One region of the Citrobacter sp. Igbk 17 genome, then DNA from elsewhere that is predicted to be linked to it. Evidence: riboswitches for the same ligand, from Rfam matches in the RefSeq annotation. Region 1 holds a riboswitch; each other region holds the start of a gene.
What was found. A riboswitch is a leader RNA that binds a small molecule or an ion and turns the genes downstream of it on or off. The one in region 1 is predicted to bind cobalamin.

Region 1 (6,489 bases):
CATGATGGCCGTCATCCCTGTCACGGCGGCAATCAGTACGCCACGGGTGCGTTTGACGGGAATGCCCAGCGATGCCGCCGATTCCGCGCCAAATGAGAATGCATCCAGATGGCGGGCGTAGCAAAAGCAAACGACGATGCCAATCAGCGCAGTAGGGATGGCCAGCACGACATCTGGCCAGCGTACCCCGCTGAGATTGCCCAGCAGCCAGAACATGATGCCCCGAGCCTGTTCGGCATTGGCTGAACGCGTAATGATGAGTGAGGTAATGGCATTGAATAGCTGCGAACTGGCAATCCCGGCGAGAATGATTTGCGTGGTGGCCGAGCCGCTTTTGCCCCTTGCCGCCATGGCTAATAGCGCGACAAACAAAAATGCCGTCAGCGCGCCAATAAACGCGCCAAGCGACATGGAAATGATCCCTGCGCCAAGTCCGGTCAGAGCAATGAGCACCGCGCCCGTTGAGGCTCCGGCAGAAATCCCCAGCAGGTAAGGTTCGGCCAGCGCATTGCGCAGCAGCGATTGGAGAACCACGCCTGAGACCGCCAGACAGGCTCCACAGCAGGCGGAAACCAGCGCACGGGTCAGGCGGTAGTTCCAGATAATCCCGGCATCAAGCGCATCCACCGTATACTGTGTATCAAACAAGCGGTTTGCCAGCGTATGGCTGACATGCCGCCACGGGATAACCGTCTCACCGATTGAAATGCCCGCCAGAAGGACGCCGCACATCACCATGCTGACCCATAGCGCGTGGAACAGCGTCCGGCCAGCAAGCTGGCTCATGGCATGGCGCGTCCTGCGTAATTCGCTCATTATTTACGACTTCCCGGGATACGAAAGGGCGCTATGCCCGCATAAGGCATAACGCGCGACGAGAGTTAGTGAGTCGTCTGAGGGTGCGCCAGGCCATATTGCACCAGCGCATCGGCGAGTTTTTCCAGCCCGTCAATGGTTCTGATACCCGCGTTCATGGTCTGCACGTCGATCACCGGCAGGTGGTTTTCTTTCACTGCCGGGATCAGCCGGGTAACAGGATCGGATGTGAGGTATTCCATTTTGACTTTCCAGTCATCGGCCGGGAAGCGGCGACGGCCCATCTCGCCGAGGAGGATGACCGATGGGTTGGCTTTGGCAATGGTTTCCCAACCTACCGTTGGCCACTCCTCAGCGGAATCAATGACATTTTTCACCCCAAGAGATTGCGCTATCCACGCCGCGGGGCCAAATTTCCCGGCGACATAGGGGTCAAGCTGCAGGTCGGCGCTGGAGAACCAAAAGACGGCAGATACGTGGTTGTCCATACCGGCAATCTTCGCTTTCGCGGCGGCTTCACGTGCTTTCAGGCTGGCAATCAGCTCATTGCCTTTATCCTGTACATCAAAAATTTTCGCCAGGTCGGCAATTTCCTGATAGACCATGGCGATATCAAACATGCTCTTACGCACGCCGTCACCGCCGTCTTCGTTGTCTTTGGCGCAATCGGCTGGGGCGGTATAAACCGGAACGTGTAATTCGCTAAATTGTTCGTAAGAGGCAACTGTGCCCGCAGGGCCAATCTGCCATTCAAACTGACTGGCCACCAGATCCGGTTTTTTCGCAATAATCCCTTCGAAACTCGGGATGTTTTGTGCAATGACCGCAATCTTGTCATTCGCCGCTTTGTACTGTTCAGGTACCGGACCAAACCACAGTGATGTCCCAACAACACGATCGGCAAGACCCAGGGAATAGAGGATTTCAGTACTGTTTTGTCCAACGGTAGTCACGCGTTTTGGCGCATGATTAAACGTAATATCCCTACCACAGTTTTTGATCGTCAGTGGATATTCTGTTTTAGCCGCAGAAGCCATATTGCTGGTCAGGAAGAGTGCTGCGCCAGTCAGTGCCAGAAGTGAAAGTTTGCAATAAGCAGAAGTTATTTTTGCGTGCATTAGTGTTGTCCCGTTCATGCCAGAATCTGAACGTCTGGTCATGGTTCATTTCGTTCCATAAATTCGGGACAGGCACATGACGATAGATGACATCTAATCGTGAACTGCGGGCAAGATAATATGAAAATAAAGCATATTGTTGCCAATTTGTTCAGAAATTATATTATACATTCGTCAAATAAATCACCCCATGGACCATCCCGTCCACTCAATGTATACAACCTTGACAGCAGGTCTCCTGGCTCGCGGCAATCTGAATATCGGCCTTCCCATAAATGCGTTCTTTACAGTGACCGGTCGTGGATAATCCACGACACAGTGATATTCAGTTTCCGCTTACAGTTGCGGGGGCAGCTATGGCATAAGATTAAAATAATCCGCACCATATTCCGTTTCAAAATGATCAATAGATTCTGAAATACTGTCGGTGGGGACTTTATCGGTATCGAATAGCCCCGTCAACCGCTTGAATAAGTAGGGTTGATATCACTTTTGGTTTTTAATTCAATAAAATCAATGCGTTGATTTTATGCTTGTGACATTAATTATGTGGAAAGCACAAATGTCGATAAACTAAATGAGAATTGTTTGATGTTGATCAATTAATGTTTTCTTTGCCGAGAAGACTACGATTAATAACGAAATTAATTGTGGTATTTAATTATTTGCGCGGCGTCACATTTTTATTGATGTTTTTCCATGTGCACGATTTGCTGTTCTCCACCTTCATCAAAATAGACGGTAAAGTGATTTCGCAACCAAAATTGATAGCCGCCAGGTAAAAAATGATGGGTGTGCAGATAGCGTGTTTTATATTGTTGTCGGTCGCAAAATTGTTCCGCCAGCAGGACAAGTTGGCTGCCTATGCCTTGCCGACGATATTCCTGTGCGACATAGCAGCGACAAATTTCAGCGGTTGAGGATAATTGATAGCGTCCACGCAGTGCCGGTATTCGGTCATCGTATTGGCAGACCGCCAGCGTAGCGATAAGTTGCTGTCGGTTATTCCATGCACCGATCAACAGATTTCGCGGTTGATGGAGGTAGTGTGAGCGCAGATTTAATACATCTGTATGCGGTTCAGGTGCCGGTCGGTTAGCGTTAAAATAGAGATTTAAATGGTGGATAATAAACGACTGAACGGCCGAAATATCAGCCTCGGTTATCTCACGGAATATAAATGTAGTATCAGCGTTCATCGTTGCAGATATCATCAGAACCAGGGAAACTGGATAATAGCAACTCAGACACGTTTACAGAAGAGAAGTGTTACCGGCAAGCCTGCGCAAGCCGGTAACATAGTATGATTAAATATCTGCCAGCGCGGCATCGCGGTTCGGGAAGAACGTCAGACGACCAGGGATGGGTTGGATACCCGCGCGTGCCATGGTGCGTAGCGGCTGAAACTCCAGGTTACTGATACGCAGCTCACAACCTTCCGGCAGACGTTTAACAAAACGCTGGAAGGCGTCCAGACCGCCTGCATCCAGTACCGGGACCGCGTCCCACTTCAGCACCACAATGCGTTTGCCTGCAATACGCGACTCGAGATCGGTAAATAATCCTTCCGCAGCGGCAAAGAATAGCGGGCCAATAACGCGTAGTACCAGTACGTCGTCTGGTACGTCTACGTTGACCGGAGCCAGACGCGTCATGCGCGCAATACGGCGCATAAACAGCAGCGAAGCGAGAACAATACCGACGCTGATGGCGATAACCATATCGAACAGCACCGTCAAAGACATACACATCAGCATGACGATGATGTCGTCTTTCGGCGCGTGGCGCAGCAGATCCACAACTTTATGCGCTTCGCTCATGTTCCATGCCACCATCAGCAGCAGGGCAGCCATTGCCGAAAGGGGTAGCCAGGAGAGCAGCGGGGCTAGCACCAGCAGTGCAAGGATCACCAGAATCGCGTGAATGACCGCAGAAATTGGCGATGTTGCGCCGGCACGAACGTTAGCTGCTGAACGGGCAATCGCGGCGGTGGCGGTAATACCACCAAAGAACGGGGCGACAATATTACCCAGGCCCTGACCAATCAGTTCACTATTGGCTTTATGCTTCGTCCCTGTCATTCCATCAAGCACGACAGCACACAGCAGGGATTCAATCGCCCCCAGCATCGCCATCGAGAAGGCGGCGGGTAGCAGTGCCTGTAACGAGCTCCAGCTCAGCGTAAAGTTTGATTCTGGCATATTCCACGGCAATACCAGTTGGGGTAGCAACTGCGGAATACCGTTGCCTTGCGAACCATCGGCCAGAATGTAGTGAAACTGGGAACCGATAGTGGCGACATGCCCACCGCTCAGGTTAACAATACCCATTACCGCACAGCCAGCCAGCAGCGCCGGAAGGTGGCCTGGCAGACGTATCCCCAGCCGCGGCCAGAAAATCAGGATCCCCAGCGTGACCACGCCAATGGCGGCGTCGCCGAAGTTAATGGTTGGCAATGCCATAAACAGTGCACCGACCTTCTGCAGGTAGTGCTCCGGGACATGAGCCATCTGTAAACCGAGAAAATCTTTAATCTGCATGGTACCGATGGTAATACCAATACCCGATGTAAAGCCTAACGTGACTGACACGGGAATATATTCGATCAGGCGGCCAAAGCGAGCGAGGCCGAAAAGGATCAGGAATATCCCGGACATTAGCGTGGCGACCAGCAGACCTGCCAGCCCAAACTGTTGCGACACCGGATACAAAATCACCACGAAGGCGGCGGTAGGGCCAGATACGCTAAAGCGTGAGCCCCCGGTGAGGGCGATAACAATCCCAGCCACGGCCGAGGTGTACAGGCCGTACTGTGGTGCAACGCCACTACCGATTGCCAGCGCCATTGCCAGCGGAATCGCAATGATCCCAACGGTAATCCCGGCGATCAGGTCACGAGTAAAACGTGAGGCGGTATACTTTTCTTTCCAACAAGCGTCGATGAGGGCGCGGAAAGGCATCACATGTGAGGAAAATAGTCTGTTCACAATAATGTTTCATCCATGAGCGCATCATCTATCTAAAAAACGATAGTTGAAGTTGGCATAAATCATACAAATAAATAAAACGGATAAAAAAACCCGCCGCAGCGGGTTTTTGAGCCGGGCTCGATTAATGCTCGAACATAGCAGAGATGGATTCTTCGTTGCTGATACGACGAATCGCTTCGGCCAGCATACCCGACAGAGTCAACGTACGCACGTTTGGCAGTGCTTTGATTTCGTCGGTCAGTGGAATGGTGTCACAGACAACGACTTCATCAATTACTGAGTTGCGCAGGTTGTTTGCCGCATTACCTGAGAAGATCGGGTGAGTTGCATAAGCAAATACGCGTTTGGCACCACGTTCTTTCAGCGCTTCAGCTGCTTTACACAGCGTACCGCCAGTATCGATCATGTCATCAACCAGCACGCAGTCACGGCCCGCAACGTCACCAATGATGTGCATCACCTGAGAAACGTTCGCACGTGGGCGACGTTTATCGATGATAGCCATATCGGTATCGTTCAGCAGTTTAGCGATAGCGCGGGCACGCACGACGCCACCGATGTCTGGAGAAACCACAATCGGGTTGTCCAGATTCAGCTGCAGCATGTCTTCTAACAGAATCGGGCTACCGAATACGTTATCAACCGGCACATCAAAGAAGCCCTGGATCTGTTCAGCATGCAGGTCAACGGTGAGGACGCGGTCAACGCCAACGCTGGACAGGAAGTCCGCGACGACTTTAGCGGTAATCGGTACACGAGCAGAACGTACGCGACGATCCTGACGTGCATAGCCGAAGTAAGGGATAACGGCGGTGATACGGCCTGCGGAAGCACGGCGCAGCGCATCAACCATAACGACCAATTCCATCAGGTTGTCGTTAGTAGGGGCACAAGTGGACTGGATGATGAAAATATCACCACCGCGTACATTTTCATTAATTTGTACGCTGACTTCGCCGTCGCTAAAGCGACCTACAGCGGCGTCGCCGAGTGAAGTGTACAGGCGGTTGGCAATACGTTGTGCTAGTTCCGGGGTGGCGTTACCAGCAAAAAGCTTCATATCAGGCACGAGAAGAACCTCAGGCATGCGTCCATTGGTGGAAAGAATCTGCCGAAAACTGTGCGGGCCAGGCAGTATCCTCTCCAGGCGGTGTATTAAAGAGCGCGATGCAACGTCTGGAACAGGGTGACGTTGTCACCGCAACTCAGCTTGCCCGGCTTACTCGGCATCATTCACGTTTCATGTGTGCTGGCATCAATTTCTCACACCAGTCACATACCTTTGTATGTGTCTGGCGATTCGTCATCTCGCCATCTTCCTGAAACCCAAATGATTTAGAGTAGCGCTCTGTGCAATGGGGAGAGGTTTACACCTTTCGCCACAAAGCCTTTGAGCCAATCCGGGGCTTGCTCAAGCACCTGGCGAGCACGGGACTCAGTGTCAAATTCAGCAAAGACACAAGCCCCTGTACCAGTCAGGCGCGACGGCGCGTATTCTAACAGCCAGGAAAGCGCCGCATCAACCTCGCGAAAACGTTTTCTTGCGATAACCTCGCAATCATTGC
Region 2 (6,489 bases), on a different contig from region 1:
AATAGCTGTAAGCTGGAGGAAAATGAGCGTTAGCTTCATGGAAAATGTTTATTTTTGAAATGTAATAACTGTTTTCGTGATCAGGTTTCCTGAACCGCTTAAAAAGTCTCCCAAGAATGGGAGACTTTTGTTATGTTCGAATACGCCTTTTATCATTGCTTTGGATAGCGAGATGAAAGCGGATGTAAATAATATGTTTTATTTATAACAATAAATTAACTGAGAGGTTTTATCATGATTTCTGCGAGTGCCCTGAACTCAGAACTCATTAATAAAATCGCACAGGATTTTGCGCAGGCCACCAGTCTGGCTGTTGTGGTTGTCAATATTCACGGTGATGAAATTTCTGAGCTTTTTAATTTCACCCCTTTTTGCCAGTTGATGCGCCAGCATCCTCAACATAGTACGCGATGTCGTATGAGCGATCGCTGTGGGGGACTGGAAGCTTCAAAATCCGATCAACCTTGCATTTATCGCTGCCATGCCGGACTTACCGACTTCTCCATTCCGCTGGTCATTGCGGGACATCTGGTAGGGTTTGTCTTATGTGGTCAGGTGCGCTTAAGTAATGACGTGGGGCTGGTGGATATTCTGAACGTGGACGACCGTTGGCAAGCCGATCCCGAACTGGTGAGTGAATTTCGTAATGTACCGGAAATGGACTATTCGCGGGTTATTGCCTCTGCTGATTTGCTAAAGCTCATTGTAGAAAATTGTCTTAAAAAACAACTGAATTTCGTCGTAATTAAAGACAATCCGCAACAGTCAGAGCCGGTGCGGGCTAATCGTAGTCCGAACCCTCATGACAGTAAAATGAAGAAAGCCTTGCGTTATATTGATGCGCATTTATCGGACGAGCTTCGTCTGGAAGATGTTGCCTCTCATGTTTATCTCAGCCCTTACTATTTCAGCAAATTGTTCAAAAAATATCAGGGGATAGGATTTAACGCATGGGTAAATCAACAGCGAATGGCGAGTGCCAAAGAGTTACTTTGTCATAGCGACTGGAGCATTGCCAGTATCGCGCGAAATTTAGGCTTCTCACAAACCAGTTATTTTTGCAAAGTTTTCCGTCAAACGTACCAGGTTACGCCGCAGGCTTTCCGTCAGCAAATAAATGTCATCTCATCTGAAGAGACAGCTTAAATAGCAATAATTTGCTATTGCCGATTTTTGATATCGTATGCTATGTCAGTCATTATAAAATGAAAAATAACTACAGCAGTCAATAAATTGTCATAGCGCAACAAAATAATGGTATTTGAAGGATAAACTGCACCAGTTTTTATTTTTGTGATGAGATACAGTGTCTGTGTGAAAGACTTTCTTTATTCTTTAATGACGCTTTCATTCAAAAAATGAACATATGAATAAACGGGTTGAGGCCATAACATTGGTTGAATGTACCCGGCAAGATATTAAATTGAATTATTGTCATGAGGTCGTGAATTTGCCTCAAGACACAGAGCCAAATTAAATCGGCTCTTGAACTGACAGGTTTGCCACATTTGTGGTAGGGAAGGGGGTGAGAATCCCCCGCAGCCCCCGCTGCTGTGATGCTGACGACCCCGTATAGACCACTGATCGCAAGATTGGGAAGGACGGGCGAGGACGACGCTAAGCCAGAAGACCTGCCTGTCGGTGACTACCAACAACTTCGGTGGGAAGTGGGTTGCGCAGATGCATACAGTCGAGAGACTGGGTATCTATACACCCCTACCACCCTGAACAGGATCAGGGTATGGCGGCCAGTTTTCACGCATTTGTTCTTGCAGGTACCGGTAGCGGCTGTGGCAAAACCACGGTAACGCTGGGCTTGTTGAGCCTGATGAAAAAGCGCGGTTTACGCGTCCAGCCATGCAAAGTCGGTCCTGATTACCTTGATACTGGCTGGCACACCGCGGTATGTGGTACGGCTTCCCGCAATCTTGATAGCTTCATGCTACCCACCTCTACACTGAATGCCTTATTTTGCGAGCAGATGCGGCACGCGGATATTGCCGTTATCGAAGGCGTTATGGGGTTATATGACGGCTATGGCACAGACCCTGATTACTGCAGTACTGCGGCGATGGCGAAACAGTTGGGCTGCCCGGTCATCTTGCTGGTTGACGGTAAGGCGGTTTCCACTTCGATAGCCGCCACGGTGATGGGATTCCAGCATTTTGATCCCAGTCTGAACATTGCAGGCGTGATTGTTAATCGGGTCAACAGCGAAACACATTACCAGCTACTCAAAGTTGCGATTGAGCGTTATTGCTCCGTGCCTGTATTGGGCTATGTTCCTCGCATGGAGGGCGTCGCGCTCCCTGAGCGTCATTTGGGGCTGGTTACCGCTCGTGAGTCAGTTATCAACCAGCAGCCGTGGCAGGATTTTGCCGCGATGCTGGAACAGACGCTGGATATCGACGCGCTGCTGGCCTTAAGTGCGTCAGACAACCTTCCTGTTGGTGAATGGCCCGCCCTGCCTGCTGCAGACGCAGGCGCAGGGTTAACGCTGGCCATTGCTGATGACGAGGCGTTCAACTTTTATTATCCGGATAACATTACGTTACTGGCGCGTACGGGCCTCAACATTGTTCGTTTTAGCCCGCTGCACGATACCTGTTTACCGGACTGCCAGATGATCTGGTTAGGCGGTGGGTATCCGGAACTGCATGCTGCGGCCCTGGCCCGTAATGTCACCATGCTGGAGCAATTGCGAGCGGCACATCAGCGTGGCGTCGCTATTTATGCAGAGTGCGGAGGGTTGATGTATCTCGGTAGCTCGCTGGAGGACAGCAACGGCGATCGCTGGCAAATGGTAGATATCATTCCGGGGCACAGCAAAATGGGCAAACGGCTGACCCGGTTTGGTTACTGCGAGGCGCAAGCCACACAGCAAACATTGCTGGCAACGGCCGGTGAAGTCCTGCGCGGGCATGAATTCCACTATTCCGATTTTACCCCTGAAACTCCGGCGGTAATGAGTTGCCGCAAGGTGCGTGATGGCAAAACGCTGCAGGCCTGGTCAGGCGGATGGCAGGTCGGAAATACCTTCGCCAGCTACCTGCACGTTCATTTTGCCCAGCGCCCCGAAATGCTCAATCACTGGCTGGCCGCTGCGAGGAACGCGCTATGACGATACTTGCATGGTGCGTTGCCTGGCTGCTGGATTTTATCATTGGCGATCCGCAGAACTGGCCTCACCCGGTGCGCTGGATTGGCAACCTTATCTCCGCAGTCCAGCGAGTCATTCGGCGTTATTGCCATCGTGATAGCACGCTGAGAATCGGCGGTGCCGTGATGTGGATCGTGGTGGTCGGTGTGACATGGGGCGTTTCCTGGGGAGTGCTGACGCTGGCGAATTCCATTCATCCGTGGCTGGGATGGGGCGTAGAGGTGTGGATGATCTTTACCGTGCTGGCGGGGCGTTGTCTGGCGAATGCTGCGCTGGATGTTGAGCGTCCATTGCGTGCCAATAATCTCGCCGAAAGTCGGGAAAAACTTTCCTGGATTGTGGGACGTGATACCTCACAGCTGCAACCAAAACAGATCAACCGCGCCGTGGTGGAAACCGTGGCGGAAAACACCGTTGACGGCATCATCGCGCCGCTGTTCTTTCTCTTACTGGGCGGTGCGCCGCTGGCGATGGCCTACAAAGCGGTGAATACCCTCGATTCAATGGTGGGGTACAAACATGAAAAGTACCGTGCTATCGGCATGGTCAGCGCCCGTCTGGACGATGTCGCTAACTTTATTCCGGCAAGACTGAGCTGGTTGTTGCTGGGTGTGGCGGCGTTTTTATGCCGCCAGGACGGCGCACGCGCTTTGCAGATTGGCTGGCGTGATCGCTACAACCATAGCAGCCCAAACTGCGCGTGGTCGGAAGCTGCTGTGGCCGGCGCATTAGGTATTCGCCTGGGGGGACCCAATGACTACTTTGGCGAACGCGTTGAGAAACCGTGGATTGGCGATCAACAACGAGACATTTCTGTAGACGACATTTCCCAAACGATTCGATTGATGTGGGTAGCATCGACCCTGGCACTGGCGCTTTTTATTGCGCTGCGCTGGCTGTGGGTCGGTGTCGCCTGAGGACAACAAAATGCACTATATCCAGCAACCTCAAGCGATTGAGGCCAAAAGTTTCGACATCATTGGTGAGATTATCAGTGAAACCCGCCCGGATTATCAGTTTGCCAGTCCGTTGCATGAAGCCATCATCAAGAGGGTGATCCACACAACCGCGGATTTCGACTGGCTGGACATTCTGTGGTTTTCCAGCGGTGTACTGGAACAGTTTTGCGCAGCATTGAGTCGCCCGAGTGTGATTTATACCGATACCACGATGGCGCTTTCCGGGATCAACAAAACCCTGCTGGCAAAATTCGGTGGCGAATGCCGCTGTTACATCAGCGACCCACGCGTGGTGCGGGCAGCAAAAGAACAGGGGATCACGCGTTCAATGGCTGCAGTCGACATTGCCGTGAAGGAAGAAGGCGAAAAACTGTTTGTCTTTGGCAACGCGCCAACCGCGTTGTTCCGGCTGCTGGAACATGATGCACCTGTCAGCGGTGTGGTTGGCGTACCGGTAGGATTTGTTGGCGCGGCGGAGTCGAAGGACGCACTGACACAAAGTCATCTGCCCGCCATTGCCGCATTAGGTCGCAAAGGTGGCAGTAACGTCGCTGCCGCTATCGTCAACGCCATGCTTTATCACATGCAGGGGGCGCGATGAGCGACCAGTCCTTCGATACGCCAGTGTGGCACAACGGTAAAGCGCTGCGTAAAGGGTACACCACGGGATCGTGTGCGACGGCGGCGGCAAAAGTCGCTGCGTTGATGGTGCTGCGCCAGCATCTGATCCATCAGGTTTCCATTGTGACGCCTTCCGGGGTGACGTTATGCCTGAACGTGGAATCACCGCATATCGAAGGGCAACAGGCGATTGCCGCCATCCGCAAAGATGGTGGTGATGATGTGGACGCCACGCATGGGATGCTGATCTTTGCCCGCGTGACGTTAGACGATAGCAAAGAAATTGTCTTACAGGGCGGTGAAGGTGTCGGTACGGTGACCCGTAAAGGGATTGGTTTGCCGGTGGGCAGTTCGGCGATTAACCGGACACCTCGTCAGACCATTGAGTCCGCAGTACGTGAAGCGATTGGACCAAATCGTGGGGCAAACATCGAGATTTTTGCGCCTGAAGGTGAAGAACGGGCGCAAAAAACCTACAACTCGCGCCTGGGGATTCTGGGCGGTATTTCGATCATTGGTACCACGGGCATTGTTACGCCGATGTCGGAAGAGAGCTGGAAACGTTCGCTATCGCTGGAACTGGAGATCAAACGCGCGGCAGGACTGGATCGCGTCGTACTGGTACCGGGTAACCACGGTGAACGTTTTGTGCGTGAACAAATGGGGATCGACACACAGGTTGTAGTCACTATGAGCAACTTTGTCGGTTACATGATTGAAGAAGCGGTGCGCCTGGGATTCCGCCAGATCGTGCTGGTTGGCCACCCTGGCAAACTTATCAAAATCGCGGCAGGGATCTTCCATACCCACAGTCATATCGCTGATGCCCGCATGGAAACGCTGGTGGCTCACCTCGCATTACTTGGCGCGCCGTTGGAACTGCTGACGCTGGTCAGCGACTGTGACACGACCGAAGCTGCGATGGAACATATCGAAGCATACGGTTTTCAACACATTTACAACCATTTGGCGAAGCGTATTTGTATGCGCGTCCTGCAAACCCTGCGTTTTACGAAAAATCCCCCGACCTGCGACGCCATCATGTTCTCTTTTGATAATCAGGTCCTCGGCAGCAATCGTCCGGTCGCGGAGATCGCAGAGGAGATGGAATGTTAACTGTTGTTGGGATGGGACCCGCTGGGTTGCATTTGATGACGCCGGTGGCGCGCGACGCGGTTGCAAAGGCCGATGTGCTGGTCGGTGGTAAGCGGCATCTGCAGCAGTTCCCGGATTTTGCCGGTGAACGGTTTGCTCTTGGCGCCAATATTCCGGATCTATTGAACTGGATAAGCGAACATCAGGCGCGAAACGTGGTGGTACTGGCCTCAGGCGACCCGCTGTTCTACGGCATTGGCACGCGGATGGTGGCGCATTTTGGTATTGAAAATGTGCGCATTATTCCCGGTATTAGCGCCGTTCAGTATCTGTGTGCACAAGCTGGTATTGATATGAACGACATGTGGCTCACCAGTAGCCACGGTCGCAGTGTCTGTTTTGATGAACTGGCTCGACACAACAAGGTTGCGATGGTGACTGATGCGCTGTGTGGCCCGCGTGAAATTGCACAGCAGTTGGTGGCCAGAGGCAAAGGACATCGCTGGATGGTGATTGGCGAAAACCTGGCGATGGACAATGAACGTATCCACTGCCTGCCTGTAAGCAAAATTACAGCCGACTATGACATGAATGCAGTGGTGATCCTCGATGAAAGATGAGCTTTTTCTACGTGGAGAGAAAGTGCCGATGACC
Region 3 (6,489 bases), on a different contig from region 1:
ACTGTGTGCCGATGTCAGATTTAGCCGGTGAAAAACTGCTGATGCTGGAAGATGGGCACTGTCTGCGCGATCAGGCGATGGGCTTCTGCTTTGAAGCCGGTGCCGATGAAGACACCCATTTCCGGGCAACCAGTCTGGAAACGCTGCGCAATATGGTTGCGGCAGGGAGTGGCATTACTTTGCTGCCTGCACTGGCCGTTCCGCCAGAGCGTAAGCGTGATGGTGTGGTCTATCTGCCGTGCATTAAGCCAGAACCGCGCCGTACTATTGGTCTCGTCTATCGTCCGGGATCGCCGTTACGCAGCCGTTATGAACAGCTGGCAGAGGCCATCCGTGGGGCAATGGATGGCCATTTCGACAAAGCGTTAAAACAGGCGGTTTAAGCCGTTTAGCGCGGCTACCCGATAGGCTTCTGCCATGGTTGGGTAGTTAAAGGTGGTGTTAACGAAGTACTCGATGGTGTTACCACCACCTTTTTGCTCCATGATCGCCTGACCGATATGAATAATTTCGGCTGCGCGTTCCCCAAAGCAATGGATCCCCAAAATCTCTTTGGTCTCGCGATGGAACAAAATCTTCAGCGTACCGACACTCATTCCGACGATTTGCGCTCGTGCCAGATGTTTAAACTGGGCGCGACCGACTTCGTATGGGACTTTCATTGCCGTTAGCTGCTGTTCGGTTTTACCGACGGAGCTGATTTCAGGAATGGTATAAATCCCGGTGGGAATATCTTCGATCAGATGTGCGGTGGCTTCGCCTTTGACCAGTGCCTGAGCGGCGATACGTCCCTGATCGTAGGCTGCAGATGCCAGGCTTGGGTAACCGATCACATCGCCAACGGCATACACATGCGGCAGTGCGGTCTGATACATGCTATTCACTTTTAGCTGTCCGCGACTGTCCGTTTTCAGACCAATATTTTCCAGTGCCAGCGAATCGGTATTACCGGTGCGACCATTGGCGTACAGCAGACAGTCTGCTTTCAGCTTTTTACCGGATTTCAGGTGCATGATGACGCCGTCATCACAGCCTTCAATCCGCTCATACTCTTCGTTGTGGCGAATGACCACGCCGCTGTTCCAGAAGTGGTATGAGAGTGAATCGGACATCTCTTGATCGAGGAATGCCAGCAGACGATCGCGGGTGTTGATTAAATCAACTTTTACGTCCATCCCTCGGAAGATCGACGCATATTCGCAGCCAATCACACCTGCGCCATAAATCAGAACATGGCGAGGTTCGTGATGCAGGCTGAGGATAGAATCGCTGTCGTAAACGCGTGGGTGCGAAAAATCGACGTCAGTTGGGTGATAAGGGCGTGAGCCGCAGGCAATAACAAACTTATCTGCGGTGAGTGTTTCCACTGTACCGTCGTGACATTCCAGAGCAAGGGTATGTTCGTCGACGAAACGGGCATTTCCCTGCAGAATTTCACAGTGGTTGCGCTCGTAAAAACCTTGCCGCATACGCGTTTGCTGATTAATTACGTTATCAGCATGGTTGAGAATATCGGCGAAAGAAGAACGAAGGAGTCGGGAATGGTCGCTGTAAAGTGGGTTCTGATTGAATTCGATAATACGGCTGACTGCGTGGCGGAGCGCTTTCGACGGGATGGTGCCCCAATGGGTACAGCCTCCGCCGACGTTATGATAGCGCTCAATAACCGCGACGCGCGCTCCTTGCTTAACCAGACCCATCGCAGCGCCTTCGCCGCCGGGACCGGAACCTATTACTATTGCATCGTAATCGTAGGAATGTGACATGGTCAGGCTTACCTGTTCTTATACATAAAAGCAACAGAATAGTAACATCGTTGTTGGGATAACCCAATTATCGTTGTGCTTTTTTGCGAAGTCGAAGCACAAACTGCGCGTAAACAATCATTCACAAAGCCATGCCAACCGCCTAATCTCTGGTATAGTGCCAGCAAGGTATGTGGAAGGATTCAGACATCGTGATGGGCGTTAGAGCGCAACAAAAAGAGAAAACCCGGCGTTCGCTGGTAGAAGCCGCATTTAGTCAACTCAGCGCTGAGCGTAGTTTTGCCAGCCTAAGTTTACGAGAAGTTGCTCGTGAAGCGGGCATTGCGCCAACCTCGTTTTATCGCCATTTCCGCGATGTGGATGAGCTCGGCCTGACGATGGTGGATGAGAGCGGTCTGATGCTGCGCCAGTTGATGCGTCAGGCTCGTCAGCGTATCGCCAAAGGCGGTAGTGTGATCCGTACCTCGGTCTCAACATTTATGGAGTTCATCGGCAACAATCCCAACGCCTTCCGTTTATTATTGCGCGAGCGTTCGGGCACCTCCGCAGCGTTTCGTGCAGCGGTTGCGCGTGAAATTCAGCACTTCATTGCGGAACTTGCGGACTATCTTGAACTCGAAAACCATATGCCTCGCGCGTTTACTGAAGCGCAAGCCGAAGCCATGGTAACGATTGTGTTCAGTGCCGGGGCAGAAGCACTGGATGTTGGCGCTGAACAGCGTCGGCAGTTGGAAGAGCGGCTGGTATTGCAACTGCGCATGATCGCCAAAGGCGCATTTTACTGGTACCGCCGTGAACAAGAGAAGATGACGCACCACTCCGAGTAACGAGAAGGACGAGCAATGAAACAGTCAGGTCAAGATAAAGGTACGCTGCTGCTGGCGCTGGTTGCTGGCTTATCGATCAATGGCACATTCGCGGCGCTGTTTAGCTCCATTGTGCCATTCTCTGTATTCCCGATTATTTCGCTGGTGTTGACGGTTTACTGTCTGCATCAACGTTACCAGAATCGCACCATGCCTGTGGGGTTACCGGGCCTGGCTGCAGCCTGTTTTATTCTCGGTGTTCTGCTGTACAGCACCGTTGTACGTGCTGAATATCCGGATATTGGCTCTAACTTCTTCCCGGCGGTACTGTCGGTGATTCTGGTGTTCTGGATCGGCTTTAAAGTGCGTAACCGTAAGCAGGAAATCGCGGAGTAACAGTTATAGCTGTAGGCCGGATAAGGCAAAGCCGCCATCCGGCAATCTGAACCGGAAGTGCTTATCCGGCCTCCGTTCAGTCTTACTTCTTCGTTAACAGTACGCCGCACTCCATATGGTGCGTATACGGGAACTGATCGAACAGCGCCAGACGTGAAACATTGTGCGTCTGGCTTAATGTTTCCAGGTTCTTACACAGTGTCTCCGGGTTGCAGGAGATGTACAGAATACGCGGATACGCCTGCACCATTTTTTCCGTTTCGCTGTCCAGACCGCTGCGCGGTGGGTCAACGAAAATGGTCTCGCACTGATAACTCTTCAGATCAATCCCCTGCAACCGGTTGAATTCGCGAACACCGTTCATTGCCTGCGTAAACTCTTCGGCTGCCATACGGATAATTTGTACATTATCAATATGGTTAGCGGCGATGTTGTACTGGGCTGCAGCAACGGACGGCTTGGCGATTTCGGTGGCCAGTACGCGGTTGAAGTTCTGTGCCAGCGCTAATGAAAAGTTGCCATTACCGCAGTACAGCTCCAGCAGATCGCCCTTTGAATCTTTGGTGACATCAATCGCCCATTCCAGCATCTGAATGTTCATTGCAGCATTCGGTTGCGTGAAACTGTTCTCAACCTGGCGGTAGATAATCTCTTTGCCCGCGACCGGTAAACGTTCGTCGATATAATCCTGATCCAACTCGATTTTAGTTTTGGTCGCCCGGCCGATCAGGTGCACATTCAGGTTTTGCGCCCGCAGCGCATCCCGCAGCACTTCGGCTTCCTGGCGCCACTCATTATCCAGTTTTTTATGGTACAGCATGGATACCACCGCCTGACCGCTCAGGGTGGTGAGGTAATCAATCTGGAACAGTTTGTGACGCAGGATGTGGTTGTTGCGTACACCTTCAATCATTGCCGCCATCAGCGTATTGATAAGCTCGCTGGCCGCCGGAAAGCTGTCGACGCGAATACGTTTTTTCGTTTGGCTGTCGAACATGATGTGGTACAGGTCATCCCCGTCATGCCACAGACGGAACTCGGCACGCATACGGTAATGGCTAACCGGTGAGCGGAACACTTCCGGAGCCTGTGCATAAAATGGCGTCATTAAGCTCTGCAGACGCACCACTTTTTCAGCTAACTGTGCGTCGTACTGTTCTGTCGGAAGGTGTTCGGGGGTCATGATGCGTCCTGAAAAATAAAAGTACGCGGGGATTGTAGGGATTGCTCATCAGATGTCCAGTTATTGATGATTTCCGATATTGTGATATCCGGTCTGGACAGTAGGTTGTAACAAACTGTAGCATCCGTTTTCCGGTCCTGTGAGTTAAAAGGGAATCCAGTGTGAATCTGGAGCTGACGCGCAGCGGTAAGGAAAGGTGAAATGAGAGCGTAAAGCAGACACTGCCTGTGGGTGGGAAGTCTTCATTTCTTTTTATTCGGTATCCTGAATAACCTTCCAAGCCCGAAGACCTGCCGGCTAACGTCGCATCTGGTTTTCACTATCGCGTACTATCGGTGGACCTGCGGCATCCTTCTTATATTGTGGATGCTTTACAATGATTAAAAAATCGTTGCTGTTGACGGCGCTTTCCGTCGCGGCATCTTCTGGTTGGGCGCAGGATGCTAGCCCAGATACTCTCGTCGTCACTGCCAACCGTTTTCAGCAGCCCCTAAGCGCAGTACTTGCACCCATCACCGTCGTTACACGTCAGGACATTGATCGCTGGCAATCTACCTCGGTAAACGATGTACTACGTCGTTTGCCTGGTGTTGATATCGCGCAAAGCGGCGGTATGGGGCAAAACTCGTCTATTTTTATTCGCGGCACTAACGCCAGCCATGTTCTGGTGTTGATAGATGGTGTGCGTCTTAATTTAGCGGGAGTTAGCGGCTCAGCCGATCTTAGCCAGTTCCCGGTATCGCTGGTGCAACGTATTGAGTATATCCGCGGGCCGCGTTCCGCTATATATGGTTCGGATGCGATTGGCGGTGTGGTGAATATCATTACTACGCGCGAAAAACCAGGGACGGAACTGACCGCCGGCGTGGGAAGCAATGGGTATCAGAATTACGATATCTCAACCCAGCAACAGCTTGGCGAAAATACGCGTGTCACGTTGATGGGCGATTATGCCTACACCAAAGGCTTCGATGTCGTGGCCTACGGTAGCACTGGTGCACAGGCTCAACCGGATAAAGACGGTTTCTTAAGCAAGACGCTGTATGGCGCACTGGAGCACAACTTCTCCGAGACATGGAGCGGGTTCGTTCGTGGTTATGGTTATGATAACCGCACAGATTATGACTCGTATTATTCTCCTGGCTCTGCACTACTTGATACCCGACAGCTTTATAGCCAGAGCTGGGACGCTGGGTTACGTTTTAATGGCGAGCTTATTCAGTCACAACTGGTTTCGAGCTACAGCCACAGTAAAGACTACAACTATGATCCGAACTATGGCCGCTATGATTCCTCGGCCACGCTGGATGATATGAAGCAATATAATGTTCAGTGGTCAAACAGCATAGTTGTTGGCCACGGTAACATTGGTGCAGGCGTGGACTGGCAAAAGCAAACCACGGAGCCTGGCACTGGGTATGTTACGGACGGTTACGACCAACGTAATACTGGCCTCTATTTGACGGGATTGCAGCAGCTTGGTGACTTCACCTTCGAAGGTGCGGCACGTAGTGATGATAACTCCGAGTTTGGTCGCCATGGTACATGGCAAACCAGTGCTGGATGGGAGTTTATCGAAGGCTATCGTTTCATTGCCTCCTATGGCACATCTTACAAAGCGCCAAATCTGGGGCAGTTGCATGGCTATTACGGCAATGCAAACCTTGACCCCGAAGAGAGTAAGCAGTGGGAAGGGGCGTTTGAAGGGTTAACATCAGGTGTTAACTGGCGCGTGTCAGGGTATCGCAACGATATCGATGACATGATCGACTACAACACCCACACTCAGAAGTACTACAACGAAGGCAAAGCGCGTATTAAAGGTATCGAAGCGACTGCAAACTTCGACACCGGGCCGTTGGCGCATACGCTTAGCTACGACTACGTAGATTCGCGTAATGCGATTACCAACGAGCCACTGGCTCGTCGTTCTAAACAGCAGGTGAAATACCAACTCGACTGGCAGGTCTATGATTTTGACTGGGGCCTGACATATCAATATCTGGGGACGCGATACGATACGGACTACGTTACTTATCAACCGGTAAAATTGGGTGGTGTGAGTTTGTGGGATCTGGCAGTGTCATATCCGATCACCTCACAGCTGACAGTTCGTGGTAAAATCGCCAACCTGTTCGATAAAGATTACGAGACAGTTTATGGCTACCCAACTGCAGGACGGGAATACACCTTGTCTGGCAGCTACACCTTCTGATTCACGTCCTACCGTGCTGGTGTTTGATTCCGGCGTCGGTGGGTTGTCGGTCTACAATGAGATCCGGAATCTCCTGCCGGATCTCCACTATATATATGCTTTCGATAACGTCGCTTTTCCTTA

Region 2: another riboswitch for cobalamin. It lies ahead of NNO08_RS16400 (cobyrinate a,c-diamide synthase); the one in region 1 lies ahead of NNO08_RS05550 (ABC transporter substrate-binding protein).
Region 3: another riboswitch for cobalamin. It lies ahead of btuB (TonB-dependent vitamin B12 receptor BtuB); the one in region 1 lies ahead of NNO08_RS05550 (ABC transporter substrate-binding protein).

Annotation. Positions count from the first base shown of each region.
Region 1 covers NZ_JANEWI010000006.1:69,888-76,376, reverse strand. Annotated here, with positions in the region: gene NNO08_RS05555 (FecCD family ABC transporter permease) at 1-816, opposite strand, end outside; gene NNO08_RS05550 (ABC transporter substrate-binding protein) at 882-1,934, opposite strand; cobalamin riboswitch at 2,146-2,375, opposite strand; gene NNO08_RS05545 (GNAT family N-acetyltransferase) at 2,618-3,133, opposite strand; gene dauA (C4-dicarboxylic acid transporter DauA) at 3,242-4,921, opposite strand; gene prs (ribose-phosphate diphosphokinase) at 5,046-5,993, opposite strand; gene ispE (4-(cytidine 5'-diphospho)-2-C-methyl-D-erythritol kinase) at 6,260-6,489, opposite strand, start outside.
Region 2 covers NZ_JANEWI010000029.1:1,014-7,502, forward strand. Annotated here, with positions in the region: gene pduF (propanediol diffusion facilitator PduF) at 1-33, shown strand, start outside; gene pocR (transcriptional regulator PocR) at 235-1,146, shown strand; cobalamin riboswitch at 1,479-1,653, shown strand; gene NNO08_RS16400 (cobyrinate a,c-diamide synthase) at 1,742-3,121, shown strand; gene cbiB (adenosylcobinamide-phosphate synthase CbiB) at 3,118-4,077, shown strand; gene NNO08_RS16410 (cobalt-precorrin-8 methylmutase) at 4,088-4,720, shown strand; gene cbiD (cobalt-precorrin-5B (C(1))-methyltransferase CbiD) at 4,717-5,856, shown strand; gene NNO08_RS16420 (cobalt-precorrin-7 (C(5))-methyltransferase) at 5,850-6,455, shown strand; gene NNO08_RS16425 (decarboxylating cobalt-precorrin-6B (C(15))-methyltransferase) at 6,445-6,489, shown strand, end outside.
Region 3 covers NZ_JANEWI010000011.1:1,127-7,615, reverse strand. Annotated here, with positions in the region: gene oxyR (DNA-binding transcriptional regulator OxyR) at 1-383, shown strand, start outside; gene sthA (Si-specific NAD(P)(+) transhydrogenase) at 366-1,766, opposite strand; gene fabR (HTH-type transcriptional repressor FabR) at 1,958-2,593, shown strand; gene NNO08_RS08760 (YijD family membrane protein) at 2,609-2,968, shown strand; gene trmA (tRNA (uridine(54)-C5)-methyltransferase TrmA) at 3,051-4,151, opposite strand; cobalamin riboswitch at 4,267-4,463, shown strand; gene btuB (TonB-dependent vitamin B12 receptor BtuB) at 4,528-6,366, shown strand; gene murI (glutamate racemase) at 6,311-6,489, shown strand, end outside.